DNA from 4 places in the Streptomyces sp. NPDC059567 genome. Region 1 is predicted to be linked to each of the others. Evidence: riboswitches for the same ligand, from Rfam matches in the RefSeq annotation. Region 1 holds a riboswitch; each other region holds the start of a gene.
What was found. Region 1 has a riboswitch for cyclic di-AMP ahead of ACFVZW_RS26990 (M23 family metallopeptidase). Riboswitches for the same ligand answer to the same signal wherever they lie in the genome.
Positions count from the first base shown of each region.

Region 2: another riboswitch for cyclic di-AMP. It lies ahead of ACFVZW_RS29190 (C40 family peptidase); the one in region 1 lies ahead of ACFVZW_RS26990 (M23 family metallopeptidase).
Region 3: another riboswitch for cyclic di-AMP. It lies ahead of ACFVZW_RS03440 (transglycosylase SLT domain-containing protein); the one in region 1 lies ahead of ACFVZW_RS26990 (M23 family metallopeptidase).
Region 4: another riboswitch for cyclic di-AMP. It lies ahead of ACFVZW_RS02715 (peptidoglycan DD-metalloendopeptidase family protein); the one in region 1 lies ahead of ACFVZW_RS26990 (M23 family metallopeptidase).

Region 1 covers NZ_JBHWBS010000075.1:14,370-17,899, reverse strand. The annotation lists gene ACFVZW_RS26995 (GntR family transcriptional regulator) at 1-292, opposite strand, end outside; gene ACFVZW_RS26990 (M23 family metallopeptidase) at 459-1,241, opposite strand; cyclic di-AMP (ydaO/yuaA leader) riboswitch at 1,254-1,420, opposite strand; gene ACFVZW_RS26985 (M16 family metallopeptidase) at 1,624-2,991, opposite strand; gene ACFVZW_RS26980 (M16 family metallopeptidase) at 3,018-3,530, opposite strand, start outside.
Region 2 covers NZ_JBHWBS010000087.1:18,014-21,543, forward strand. The annotation lists gene ACFVZW_RS29180 (ATP-dependent Clp protease proteolytic subunit) at 39-662, shown strand; gene ACFVZW_RS29185 (hypothetical protein) at 670-975, shown strand; cyclic di-AMP (ydaO/yuaA leader) riboswitch at 1,290-1,486, shown strand; gene ACFVZW_RS29190 (C40 family peptidase) at 1,490-1,966, shown strand; gene ACFVZW_RS29195 (ATP-binding protein) at 2,091-2,540, opposite strand; gene ACFVZW_RS29200 (8-amino-7-oxononanoate synthase) at 2,710-3,530, opposite strand, start outside.
Region 3 covers NZ_JBHWBS010000004.1:25,998-29,527, forward strand. The annotation lists gene ACFVZW_RS03435 (phosphocholine-specific phospholipase C) at 1-1,153, shown strand, start outside; cyclic di-AMP (ydaO/yuaA leader) riboswitch at 1,428-1,611, shown strand; gene ACFVZW_RS03440 (transglycosylase SLT domain-containing protein) at 1,616-2,509, shown strand; gene ACFVZW_RS03445 (hypothetical protein) at 2,686-3,530, shown strand, end outside.
Region 4 covers NZ_JBHWBS010000003.1:44,902-48,431, reverse strand. The annotation lists gene ACFVZW_RS02720 (SGNH/GDSL hydrolase family protein) at 1-292, opposite strand, end outside; gene ACFVZW_RS02715 (peptidoglycan DD-metalloendopeptidase family protein) at 456-1,415, opposite strand; cyclic di-AMP (ydaO/yuaA leader) riboswitch at 1,420-1,592, opposite strand; gene ACFVZW_RS02710 (tyrosine-protein phosphatase) at 1,959-2,771, shown strand; gene ACFVZW_RS02705 (DUF6126 family protein) at 2,781-2,936, opposite strand; gene ACFVZW_RS02700 (XRE family transcriptional regulator) at 2,957-3,530, opposite strand, start outside.

The DNA of each region.
Region 1 (3,530 bases):
CGGTGCGGCGCTGGGCGGCGCGGGCGGCGCCCAGCGGCTCGAGCAGTGCCCGTACGTCCAGCAGGTCCGCCGCCTCCTGCTCGGTGGGTTCGGCGACATGGGCGCCCGCATGGCGGCGGCTGATCACGAAGCCCTCGGACTCCAGGGTGCGCAGCGCCTCACGGACGGGGACGCGGGAGACCCCGTAACGGCGGGCCAACTGCTCCTCGGTCAGCCGACTGCCGCACGGGAGGACCCCGGACACGATGTCGTCCCGAATCGCCGTGCATACCGACTGCGCGGGAATGCGCATCTTCGACCTCCGCCTTGATCCGCGCGAAACCGGTTCGTCGGCGACTCTATTGCAGCGGGGCGGAATTTCCGAAGGAGATCCGGGAACATGCATATCTTTTGGCCAGCGAAAAGCCCCGGCTCAGGACGAGCCGGGGCTTTTCTGACGCCTGCTTCGCGGGCAGCGGTCAGACGTTCACGCCGCGGGCGCGCAGGTACGCGACCGGGTTGATGTCGGAGCCGTACTCGGCGGTGGTGCGCGCCTCGAAGTGGAGGTGCGGGCCGGTCGAGTTGCCGGTCGAGCCCGAGAGGCCTATCCGCTGGCCCGGGGTGACGGACTGGCCGACCGAGACACTGATGGACGACAGGTGACCGTACTGGGTGTACGTGCCGTCGTTCATCCGGATGACGATGTTGTTGCCGTACGCGCCGCCCCAGCCGGCCTCGACGACGGTGCCGGAGCCGACGGAGACGACCCGGCTGCCGGAGGCGGCGTGGAAGTCGACGCCGGAGTGGCTGCCGGAGGACCAGAGCGCGCCACCGGCCTGGTAGCTGGTGGTCACGTACGAACCGGCGACGGGGAGCTGGAAGGAGTTCAGGCGCTTGCGCTCGGCCTCGCGGGCGGCGCGCTCCTTGGCCTCGCGGACCTCCTTGGCGCGGGCCTCGGCCTTGCGCTTCGCCTCCGCCTTCGCCCGGGCCTCGGCCTTGGCCCGCTCGATGGCCTCGGCGGCCTCGCGCTCCTGGGCGGCGGCCTGGGCGTCGATCGTGTCGGCGAGGGAGTCCGCGGCGACGATCTGGGTCAGGCCGGTGTCCTCGAAGGAGGGGGCGTCCGCGTCGGCGGCGAGCGCCGGGGAGGCGAGGGTTCCGATGACGCCGGTGGTGGCGATGGTCGCGACGCCGGCGATGCCCGCCCTGCGGCGCGCCAGACGGCTCGGACCACGATGCTTCCCGGTGGCACGGGTGAACGCCATGTAGTGGCTGATCCTTTCCTTCCTTCTCGCCTACCGGGTTAGCTGACGGGTTCGGAGCAGGAAGGTCTCCTACGGGCCCCTCCGCACGGATGCGAAGGCGTCCGATTCACCCCAGGGACTTCGTATGGGTCCCCGGCTCCCCAGGCTCGCGCCTGACGGGGACTCGGCGATGACTGTCCGATGCCACGGGCTCGCGGCGGGTGCAACTGGCGAACAGCCGGACCGACGCTAAGCGGACTGTCTTTCAATCAGCAAACAGACACGCCCGTTTGTAAGACATGCCACAGGTCATACAGCCACCCTCTCCCTTAATCCGGACAAAGGGGAGGACCCCGCCATACTGTGATGGCGGGGTCCTCGAAGCGGCGCGCGGACGACTCAATCAGCCGGTGACGACGGTCACTTCGCCGATGCCGAGAGCGCGCACCGGCTCCTCGATCTGCGCCGCGTCACCGACGAGCACGGTGACGAGACGGTCCACCGGGAAGGCGTTCACGACCGCCGCGGTCGCCTCCACCGTGCCGGTCTCGGCCAGGCGCGCGTACAACTGCGCCTGGAAGTCGTCCGGAAGGTGCTGCTCGACCTGGTCGGCGAGCGTCCCGGCGACGGAGGCGGCCGTCTCGTACTTCAGCGGCGCCACACCCACCAGGTTCTGCACGGCCACGTCGCGCTCGGCGTCCGTCAGCCCCTCGGCGGCGAGCGTGCTCAGCACCTTCCACAGGTCGTCAAGTGCCGGGCCGGTGTTGGGCGTGTCGACGGAGCCGCTGATGGCGAGCATCGAGGCGCCGTGGCCCTGGCCGTCGGAGCGCAGCACCTGGCCGAAGGCACGGACGCCGTAGGTGTAGCCCTTCTCCTCGCGCAGGACGCGGTCCAGACGGGAGGTGAGGGTGCCACCGAGGCAGTACGTGCCGAGGACCTGGGCCGGCCAGACACGGTCGTGCCGGTCGGCGCCGACGCGCCCGATGAGCAGCTGGGTCTGGACGGCTCCCGGCCGGTCCACGATGACCACCCGGCCGGTGTCGTCGGCCGTGATCGGAGGGACGGGGCGCGGCTCGGCCGCGTTCCCCGTCCAGGCTCCCAGCGACTCGGCGAGGACCTTGTCCAGGTCCACGTCGGTCAGGTCGCCGACGATGACGGCCGTGGCCGTGGAGGGCCGCATGTACGCCTCGAAGAAGGCGCGGACGGCCGTGGCGTCGATCGCCTCCACGGTCTCCTCGGTCCCCTGGCGCGGCCGCGACATGCGCGAGGTGGCCGGGAACAGCTCCTTGGAGAGCTGCTTGGCCGCCCGGCGGGCCGGGTTGGCCGTCTCGTGCGGGATCTCGTCGAGCCGGTTGCGCACCAGGCGCTCGACCTCGGTGTCGAGGAAGGCGGGCGCGATCAGCGCCTCGGCGAGCAGGCCGAGCGCCTTGGGCAGCCGGGAGACGGGGACCTCCAGGGAGACCCGTACGCCCGGGTGGTCGGCGTGCGCGTCGAGCGTGGCGCCGCAGCGCTCCAGCTCGGCGGCGAACTCCTCGGCGGAGTGCTTGTCCGTGCCCTCGGAGAGGGCGCGGGCCATGATCGTGGCCACGCCGTCCAGGCCCTCGGGCTCGGCGTCCAGCGGGGCGTCGAGGAAGATCTCGACGGCCACCACCTGCTGGCCGGGGCGGTGGCAGCGCAGCACCGTCAGGCCGTTGTCCAGCGCTCCGCGGTCCGGGGCCGGGAAGGCCCAGGGCTTCGCGGTGCCCGCCTCCGGCTGCGGGTGGAACGTCATGCTCGTCAAAGACGCGGCAGCGTCGGTCACTGGTCCGCTCCCTCTTCCTCGTCGCTGTCGCTCTGTTCGGTACCGATCGGCTCGTAGACGAGCACCGCGCGGTTGTCCGGGCGCAGCCGGGCCTTGGCGACCGCCTGCACCTCCTCCGCGGTGACGTCCAGCACCCGGTGCACGGCGGTGAGGGCGAGCTGCGGGTCGCCGAACAGGACCGCGAAGCGGCACAGTTCGTCGGCCCGGCCCGCGACCGTGCCGAGCCGGTCCAGCCACTCGCGCTCCAACTGGGCCTGGGCGCGCTCCATCTCCTCGGGCGTCGGGCCCTCGGCGGCGAACCTGGCCAGCTCCTCGTCGACGGCGGCCTCGATCTCGGGCACCTCGACACCGCCGGACGTCTTGACGTCCAGCCAGCCCAGCGAGGGCGCGCCGGCCAGCCGCAGCAGGCCGAACCCCGCGGCCACCGCCGTGCGGTCGCGGCGGACCAGGCGGTTGTGGAGCCGCGAGGACTCGCCGCCGCCGAGGACCGTCAGGGCCAGGTCCGCGGC
Region 2 (3,530 bases), on a different contig from region 1:
ACGTCCTGTACATTTTGAACGGAGCAAGGAGGCCGCCCATGGATGCCCGCTACGTCCTTCCCGAGTTCACCGAGCGCACCAGCTTCGGCAGTCGGACCCTCGACCCCTACTCCAAGCTGCTGGAGGAGCGGATCGTCTTCCTCGGGACACCGATCGACGAGATCTCGGCCAACGACGTCATCGCCCAGCTCCTGCACCTGGAGTACGCCGACCCCGACCGGGACATCTCGCTCTACATCAACTCCCCCGGCGGTTCGCTCAGCGCGATGTCCGCGATCTACGACACGATGCAGGTCGTCACCTGCGACGTGGAGACCACCTGCCTCGGCCAGGCCGCGTCCACCGCCGCCGTACTGCTCGCGGCCGGCGCGCCCGGAAAGCGGCTCGCGCTGCCCGGCGCCCGGGTCGTGCTCCAGCAGCCCACGATGGACGAGCCGTTGCAGGGGCAGCCCAGCGATCTCGACATCCAAGCCCGGGAATTGCTCCGGCTGCGCGCGATGGTCGCCGGGATGCTGGCCACCCACACCGGACGGAGCCGCGAGCGGATCGACGCCGACATCGACCGCACCACGATCCTCGACGCGCCGGCCGCCACCGCGTACGGCCTGGTGGATCACGTGATCCAGAACCGAGGGGCGTCCGGCGGCGCCGGGGCGAGGTGAGCCGGGGATGGTTCCCGAGCTGCCGCCGCTGCCCGCGCTGACGCGTGCCGAGGGCGAGTTCGTCGACGCCTATCTCGAAGTCGTCGATCTCCTGGGGCGAATCAATCCATCCAGGTCATTGCATACTTATGGGGCGCTACGGGCGGCTCAGGCCCTGGTGGGACGGGCGACCGCCCTGCGCGACGCCCTGACGGTGATGCATGTGCGCGGTGAGACCGAGGTACATGCGGACACATTGGCCCGCGCGCTGCGGGTGTTGGACGGAGAGCGGCGCGCGGAGCGCGTCACCGTGCCCGGGACACGCGCGAGTTGACATACCCGCGTGTCGTGTCGAGGTCCACTCGGCCCATCACAACCATGGAAATCCTCCCTCGTTCGGCGTAGTCGACGAATCGACATATGTGCGGGGTGAGTTGCGCAACAGGTGTACGCATCTGGCGGAATCCGGCGTTTCTCCCCTGGTACGGGGCTCGTCGGCCAAACCTCAGACGATCACGAAACATGTCTGTCCACCCGAATGGATCAGTCGTGAGGAGCCTCACATAACGTCGTTTCAACTCGGATTTCGCCCTGGATGTGGGTCAAGATCCCTCACGACGACAAGCCCCCGCCACCACGGCGGGGCGGTCCGGGCGGACGCCGAGTCCTGCCGCTGTCCCGGATGTCTGGTCGACAGGAGTGGATCGGCAGGAGTGGAGGACCCGAGCAGTACGGGACGACCGAGCAGTGGGCCGTTCCTCGGGGTGAAGCCGCAGCCGCGGCCGGGCAACTTCGCCAGTCCGAACCCGACAGGTCATCCTTCACAGGCGGCTGACGAAGGGTTGCGCATGACTGCGCAGATTCATGTCCCGTCCCTGCTGTCCCGGGCCGGAGCCGTCTCGGCTCTCACCCTCGCCGCCGTCGGCGGCACGATGCTGGCGCCGGGCGCCGCCTCGGAGGCCCAGGCCGCGACCGCGCATGCCGGCAAGGCGCTGAGCGTCGCGGCGGCCAAGAAGGGATCGCCCTACAGGTACGGAGCGTCAGGACCGACCCGGTTCGACTGCTCGGGGCTCACGCTCTATTCGTTCAAGAAGGCGGGCAAGTCGCTGCCCCGTACCGCGCAGCAGCAGTACAACAAGACCCGGCACATCTCCGCCTCCAGTAGGCAGAAGGGTGACCTGGTCTTCTTCCACGCGGGTGGACGGGTGTACCACGTGGGCATCTACGCCGGGAACAACAAGATCTGGCACTCGCCCAAGACGGGCTCCTGGGTGAAGCTCGACAGGATCTGGTCGTCCAAGGTGTATTACGGCCGGGTCCGATGATCGGGTGACCGGCTGACCTCGTGACCGGGGCCGTCACGGGGGTGCGGTGGCGCCGCCGCACCCTCACGCACCGGCCTCGGGTCCTTGCGAGGGGAGCCGACGGCAGGATCGGGCCGGACACGCCCTAGCTCAAGGAGGCGGGGAGCCTGTTCGGCGCGGCCGTCCAGGGGAGGTTGATCCAGACCGTCTTGCCGCCCTCGCTGGTCGGGGTGACCGAGAGCCGGCCGCCCGCCTCCGCGGTCAGGAAACGGATGATCACCATCCCTCGGCCGTTGTCCTGCTGCACCGCCGCCGGCAGCCGCTTGGGCCAGCGGGGGTGGCTGTCGGTGACGCCGATGTGGAGCTGTTCCTCACGCTCCAGACGGACGTCGACGGTGAAGGTGGGCGACTGCCCGAAGGTGTGCTGGACGGCGTTGGTGGCCAGTTCCGAGACGATCAGCCGGACCGTGTCGGCGGTGTCGCCGGCCTCGGCGAGCCCCCAGCCGGTCAGGATGTCGGCGACGTATCTGCGGGCGGCGGACACCGAGGCGGGATCGCTCGGCAGAGTGACGGTTGCTTCCTGGTGGTCTGCCATGGCGACGCTGTCCCTTTCCCACCGGGCCCGGCCCGGATTGCGCTACGCGTCAGAGTGCCACCGATCGTGCCGCCCCGTATGGCGATCCACCAAGATATGTGCATATTTGTCGCTCGAAGCGGTGAACTCTGCTACGGGAGACCGTATTTGGGCGGCCGGGCTGGTGCGGTCAGCGAGCCGGCGGTGCGGTGCGCACGATCGTTTCCACCGCCCGGTCGATCTGCGCGTCCGTCAGATCCGCGCGGGCCGTCAGGCGCAGTCGCGAGATGCCGTCCGGGACCGACGGGGGCCGGAAGCAGCCCACGGCGAGGCCCAGTTCGCGGCAGTCGGCCGCCCACCGCAGCGCGGCCTCGGGCGAGGGGGCGCGCACCGACACGACGGCCGCGTCCGGGCGTACGGCGGTCAGTCCGGCCTCGGTGAGCATCCGGTGCAGCGTGGTGGCGACGGTACGCGCGCGCTCGGCGAGGCCGGGCTCGCCGTGGATCAGCCGCAGGCTCGCGAGGGCGGCGCCCGCGGCGGCCGGGGCGAGACCGGTGTCGAAGATGAACGTCCGGGCCGCGTTGACCAGGTGCTCGACGACCCGGGCGGGGCCGAGTACGGCACCCCCCTGGCTGCCGAGCGACTTGGAGAGGGTGAGGGTGGCGACGACGTCCTCGTCGCCGGCGAGACCCGCGGCGGCCAGGGCTCCCCGGCCGCCGTCGCCGAGCACGCCCAGGCCGTGGGCGTCGTCCACGACGAGCGCGGCGCCGTGGGTGCGGCAGGCGTCGGCGATCTCGGTCAGTGGGGCCTTGTCGCCGTCCACGGAGAAGACGGAGTCGGTGACGGCGAGGGCCCGGCGGCCCTCATGTGCCCGGAGGGTCTTGCGTACCGCTTCGGGGTCCGCGTGCGGGACCACGGCCGTCTCGGCGCGCGAGAGCCGGCAGCCGTCGACGATCGAGGCGTGGTTGCCCGCGTCCGAGACGATCAGCGAGTCGCGGCTGCTCAGCGCGG
Region 3 (3,530 bases), on a different contig from region 1:
GGCCTTCTCCGAGCACCCGTACGCCCCGCCCGGCGACGGCGCGCACTTCGTGGACCTCGTCTACCGCGCGCTCGCCGCGAACCCCGAGGTGTTCGACGGGACGGCCCTCTTCCTCAACTACGACGAGAACGACGGCTTCTTCGACCATGTGCCGCCGCCGGTCGCCCCGCCCGGCACCCCGGGCGAGTACCTCGACGGTGTCCCGATCGGCCTCGGTTTCAGGGTCCCGATGCTCGTCATGTCCCCGTGGACGCGCGGCGGGTGGGTCAGCTCCGAGGTCTTCGACCACACCTCCGTCCTGCGGTTCATGGAGACCTGGACGGCCGCCCTCGGCACCCCCGCCGCCTGCCCGAACATCAGCGCCTGGCGGCGCAAGGTCACGGGTGACCTGACCGGGGTCTTCGACTTCGCGCACCCCGTCTTCGGCGTCCCCTCGGGGCTCCCGTCCACCGCCAGGGTGATCGGGCAGTCGACCTGCGGCCCGCTGCCCAACCCGGTCCCGCAGGACAACGCCCTGCCCGCGCAGGAGACCGGCACACGGCCGGCGCGCGCCCTGCCGTACCAGGTGAACGGAAACCTCGACCGGTTCGAGTTCGGCGCGGCCGGCAAGATCCTGGCCTGGTTCTCCATGACGAACCAGGGCGCGCAGGCGACGCGCGCCGCGCACTTCACGATCCACCCGCACCAGCACCGGGACACGGCGGCCTGGCAGTACACCGTGGACCCGGGCGCGACGTCCACGGACTACTTCAACATCGGGCTCGGCTCGGGGTCGGGCAAGTACGACATCTCGATGATGGGCCCCAACCGCTTCCTGCGCCGCTTCATCGGCGACGCCTCGAAGCCGGGCAAGGCCGTCGAGGTCGCGGCGCGCTTCGCGACCGAGCCGGGCACGGGGAAGACGGCGATCTACTTCAAGATGACCAACAGCTCCGCCGGACCGGTGACCTTCACGATCCGCTCGAATGCCTACCGGTCCGACGGGCCGTGGACGTACACGGTGGCGGCGAACTCCTCGCGCGAGGACTACTTCAACGCCGTGGCATACCACAACGGCTGGTACGACTTCACGATCCTCGCCGACATCGACGGCACCTGGTCGCGCCGCTACACGGGCCACATCGAGACCGGCGCCGCGAGCATCACCGGCTGACACGACCACACTTCCCACCAAAAGGGACACAAGGGGTTTTATTCGCCCTTGTGTCCCTTTTCTCAGCTCAACTGAATTTACCGTAATGACCGATTTGATGCCCCTGGTGACATGAATCACCAAAGGGTCTTCAATGATCTTCTCGCGCCTTCCGTCCCCTTGCCCTTCAAGGAAGTTCAGCGCGGTGGACGCGGCGAAGAACCCCTTCGCGAATTACCTACGTACGAGACGTCTTGTTTCTGTCGACATTTCTCGCCTACGGTCACCTCGACTCGGACGGATCGCCTAATCCTGCCACCGTCCGAAAAGACCGATCATTCACCCGAAGGCAGGAGCGGGGGACCCACTATTCGCCGGTCCGGATTCTCCGGAGCGGCTCGGGGTGAAGTCGCACGTGTGCGGCCGGGCATCTCCAGCCCGAACCCGACAGCTCACCCCGCAGGCGCCGGAGAGGAATGCATCATGCCCGCACACGGTAAGCACCGGCGCCCCAAGCGACGTCCCCTGACCCGCGGTATCGCCCTCGCGAGCACGGGTGGCGCCGCACTGGCCCTGCCCCTGGTCGCCACGGCCACCGCCCACGCGACGCCCCAGGCCGCCCCCGCGGCCGCTCCCGTCGAGAAGACGGTCTTCAGCGCCCCCGCGAAGATCGCGGAATCAATTCCGGCCGCTCAGAATTCCGCCGCCAAGACCTATAAGGTCGTCCGCGGCGACTCCCTTTCCGTGATCGCGCACGAGCAGGACGTCCAGGGCGGCTGGAAGGCCCTGTACCGCGCGAATCGCAGCGCCGTGGGTGACAACCCGTCACTTATCCACCCCGGGCTCGAACTGACGCTCAGCGGGAATTCCGCCACCGCTCCGAAGCAGCCCAAGCAGTCGAAGTCCTCGGCTCGTTCGGACGCCGACCGGGCCGACCGCTCGCAGCAGCGGAGCGCCGCTCCCGCCAAGGCCGCTCCCGCGAAGCCCGCCGCCGCGGCTTCCGCGAAGGCCGCCGCCGCGGCGCCCAAGACCCAGGCCGCCCCGGCGAAGAGCTACGCCGACAACCTCGACGGCTGGATCCGCGAGTCGCTGGACGTCATGGCGCGCTACGGCATCCCGGGCTCGTACGAGGGCATACACCGCAACATCATGCGCGAGTCCTCGGGCAACCCGCAGGCCATCAACCTCTGGGACTCGAACGCCGTCAAGGGCACCCCGTCCAAGGGTCTCCTCCAGGTCATCGAGCCGACGTTCCTCGCCTACCACGTACCGGGCACGTCGATGGACCTCTTCGACCCCGTCGCCAACATCACCGCGGCCTGCAACTACGCCGCGGACCGCTACGGCTCCATCGACAACGTCAACGGGGCGTACTGACCCCGCTCCGCGTCGACTCCACGCCCCGGCCCCAATTCCTCACGGGCCGGGGCTTCGGCGTTCCCACCAAGCGGCATGGGGCATTCCGTACCCATGCCGCGTTCTTGGCGTGCAGCATGGGCGACTGATGATCCGCGGCCGGGGATCGCGGATCCCGTCCCTGGGGGGAACGACGCATGAAGAGAACGCTTGCCGTGTGCGCGGCCGCCGCCGCGCTGGCCGGGCTGCTCACGGCCGCCGGTCCGGCCGTGGCACAGACGCCGGGCACCGCATCCGACAGCGCGTCCGGCGCCGCGCTGTGCGCGCCCGGCCCGACCGTACTGCCCTCGCTCCCGCCGGACGCCCGTGGCGGGATCTCCACCGAGGGCGTGCACGATCTCGGCCCGCGCGGCCTGGCCGTGGGCGCGAGCGGCGGCCTGCCGGTGTACTGGAGGGGTGAGCGGCTCCACCGGGTGCCGCTGCCCGAGGGTTACGACGAGGGCGCGGTCCGGGCCGTCAACCGGCACGGGCTCATGGCCGGCTGGGTGGGCCGCCGCTCCGACGGTTCGACCGCCCTGTTCAGCTACCGCCCCGGCGCCGCGTCGGTGCGGCTGTTCTCCGTGGGCGTGGCGCGGGCCGCGTCCGATGTGGACGTCGACGACGCCGGGCGGATCGCTGCCGTCGACACGGACGGCACGGCGAAGGTGTGGCGGGACGGGAAGGTCACGCGGATCCTGGCGCTGCCGCCGGACGCGGGGCCGGGCACGGTCGTGACGCGGGTCACCGGTGTCAACGCGCGCGGCGATGTGATCGGCGCGGCCGAGCAGTCGTACGACGGCCCCGACGGGTTCACCTGGAGCTCCTTCCCGGTCCTGTGGCCCGCGGACGGCGGGCCGGCACGCGCGCTGCCGGTCGCGCGCGCGGAGTATCTGGTCCACAACCTGGCCGAGGGCATCGACGACGCGGGGCGGGTCGTCGGGTCCGTGTCGGTCAGCGACCGGTTCGACCCGGAGGGCGAGCCGTGGACCTGGACGCCCCCGTA
Region 4 (3,530 bases), on a different contig from region 1:
TGATGTCGTTGCCCCCCGCGCAGAAGCTCACCAGGTCGGGGGCGAGCTCCTTCGCCCTGGGGACCTGCTCCTCGACGATCTGGTCGAGGAGGCGGCCGCGTACGGCCAGGTTGGCGTAACGGAATGCGTCGTGCTCCGGCAGCTGGTCGGCGAGCAGGACCGCGAAGCGGTCCGCCCAGCCGACGTACTTCCCGTCGGGCCCGGGGTCTCCGACGCCCTCGGTGAAGCTGTCACCGATCGCCGCGTACGACCCGAATGCGTCCATGTCTCTTGATCTCGAATCGTCTGCCACGGGAGCTCATCTTTCCCTTATGGGTGTGACCTACGCGACCGTAAGGAGGGGTTGACGCCGGGTGAGATATGCCACCGGTCAAGATTCCGCCAAGCCGGAATACGGCGGAACGCGAAGGGGCCCGGCACACAGGTGCCGGGCCCCTTCGGGTGCTGGGTGTACGTCAGATGCTGACGCCGTGCGAGCGCAGGTAGGCCAGCGGGTCGATGTCCGAGCCGTAGCTCGGTCCGGTGCGGATCTCGAAGTGCAGGTGCGGACCGGTGGAGTTGCCGGTCGAACCGGAGAGACCTATCTCCTGGCCGCCCGTGACGGTCTGGCCGGCGGAGACGCCCAGGGAGGAGAGGTGGGCGTACTGCGAGAACGTGCCGTCGGCGTGCTGGATGACGACCTCGTTGCCGTACGAGCCGCTGTTGCCCGCGGAGTAGACGGTGCCCGCGCCGACGGCCTTGACCGAGGTGCCGGAGGAGGCGATGAAGTCCACACCGGTGTGGTAGCCGGAGGACCACATGGCGCCGGAGGCGCGGTACGGGGTGGAGACGCCGCCGCTGACCGGGGCGACCCAGCCGGAGGACGCGGCCTTGGCGGGCGCGGCCTGCGCCGGCGTGGACGCCGGGGCCTGGGTGGGCTCGACCGTGCCGCGGTCGCTGCTGCGGGAGCTGCGCTCGCCCGCACCGGTGGAGGACTTCTCCGCCTTGGGCGCGGCCTTCGGGGCGGCCTTGGGCGCGGCGGCCTTGGCCGTCGACTTGGCACCGAGGGTGAGCTTCATGCCGGGAAGGATCAGCGAGGGGTTCCCGCCGACGACCTGGCGGTTGTCCTCGTAGAGCTTCTTCCAGCCACCCGCCAGGTGGTGCTCGGAGGCGATCTTCGACAGGTAGTCGCCGCGGACGACGGAGTACGTCTTCGGCTTGGCGGCCTTGTCGGCGGCCGGGGCCTTCGCAGGAGCGGCGGCGACGGCGGCGACGGCCTGCTCGGGCGTCACGGTCGGGGCGCCCTTGTCGGCGGCGTGGGCTCCGGTCGCACCGAGGAGCGGCAGGGCGACGACGGCGCCACCGGTGCCGGCGGCGACGAATCCGCGCGTGATCGGGTTGACCTTGGGACGGCGATGCTTACCCTTTGCGGGCATGGCGAATTCCTCTCCGTCGCCTGCGAGGTGAGCTGTCGGGTTCGGACTGGAGATGTCCGGCCGCGCTCTCACGCGACTTAACCCCGAGCCGTCCGGATCGACCGGTTCGGCGTACTTACCTGGGTCCCCCGCTCCTGCCTTACGTGGATGGGTGCGGATTCCGGGCGGTGGCAGGATTCGGCGGTCCGACCGGATTGACGGTGACCGTAGACGAGCGGGGTCGGCGCGAACAAGCCACCGTTTTTCTCCCGCATTCAGGGCCGGGATATCCGCGCCGAATTCCGGTCACCCTCCGTGGAGGGTGGAACCTCGATTCCCTTTTCCGGCACGGAGCTTGCCCGGAACGATCAGGCACGGTCCGTCACTTTTATGACGCTGCTCACGCACCGGAACCCATCTCCCCTATTACCAGGGCGCGTTATACCTAAGGGCCCAATTCGGACAGAACACCCATTCCCATGCCCCGGGGGTGTGCGGAGCCGGCCCCACCCGGGATGATTGCCCCGGGAACCGATCTCGATCAGCCAACCTTCAGGAGCACTCGTGACGCAGCAGCTGCCGCAGGTCCCGTCGACCGAACCCGAGCTCACCGGGGTACGCAACTTCCGGGACGTGGGCGGCCTGCCGACCGTGAACGGCGGGGCGGTGCGGTTCGGACGCCTCTTCCGCAGCGGCCACCTCGCACATGCCACCGCGGAGGACGCGGCGTTCCTCTCCACCCTCGGGCTGCACACGATCTTCGACTTCCGCAACCAGGCGGACCGGAAGGTCGAGGGCCCGGACGTCGATCTTCCGGGTGTACGAAATGTGAACATACCGCTCAATGACCCGGCCGACGGCAAGGAGTTCTGGAAGCTGGTCAGCACGGGCGAGCTGGAGCAGCTCCGCGCCATCCTGGGCGACGGCAAGGCGGCCGCCCGAATGTCCGATTCGTACCGGAAGATGATTGTCGAGCGGACCGCGGAGCACAGCCGCATCCTGCATGCGATGGCCGAGGACAGCGTCCCCGCGCTGATGCACTGCGCGGCCGGCAAGGACCGCGCGGGCCTGTCGATCGCCATCTCGCTGCTCGCGGTGGGCGTCGAGCGCGAGGCGATCGAGGCCGACTACGTGAAGTCGAACGACCCGCACCGCCGGTACAAGGTGCGCCGCAGCTCCACCGCCGCGGACGCCATGTCGCCCGAGGTGATGGAGCTGCTCAGCCCACTCTTCGACGCGCGCGTCGAGTACCTGCGGGCCGCGTTCGAGACGATCGAGCAGCACTGGGGCACGGTCGAGAGCTACCTCACGGACGGCCTCGAACTCGGCCCCGAGACGCGGGAGCGGCTGCGCGAGCGGCTCGTCGTCGAGGCGTGACCCTGCCCGCTACTGGTTCCGCCCGCCGAGCATGAACAGCAGGTAGAGGAAACCGGCGAAGAGGTGCCCGGCCACCAGATAGGCGAAGAGCCGGAGCACCAGACCCTTGGGGAACTTGCCCCCGTCGCGCTCTTCGCCGGTGACGGGTGCGGACTTCTCGGACATATCGGCCCCTTCCGAAGGGCTCAGCGCAGATGCGGGGTTCCGTCGCCGAGGCACAGCTCGGCTGCGGGGCTCTGCATCAGCGTGTGGACGAAGAGCAGCTCGGCCCCGCCGCGGCCGGCGGCGCCGATGCGGTGCGGGGTGAGCGAGTCGAAGTGCGCGCTGTCCCCGGGGTCCAGGACGTGCACGGTGTCGCCGAGCGCGAGGCGCACCCGCCCTTCGAGGACGTGGAGCCATTCCTCCCCGGGGTGGACGCGCACGATGTCGGTCCGGGTGGCGTGCGGCACGTGGACCCGGAGCGCCTGCATCGCGCGACCCGGTCCGCCGGCCTGGCGGTAGATCCAGCCGTCGGCCTCGACGGGCTCGGACCGGCCCGCCCTGACGACCGGATCACGCTCCGGCGGAACCTCGCCCAGGAGCTCGGCGACCGTCGTACCGTAGATGCGGGCAAGAGCGAGCAGCATGGGCAGCGAGGGCTGCCGGCGGCCCGTCTCCAGCCGGGAGAGATGGGCCGGGGAGAGACCGGCCCGCTGGGCGGCGGCCTCCAGGGTCAGCCCGCGTCGTCGGCGCAGGGCGCGCAGCTGGGGCGCGACGTCC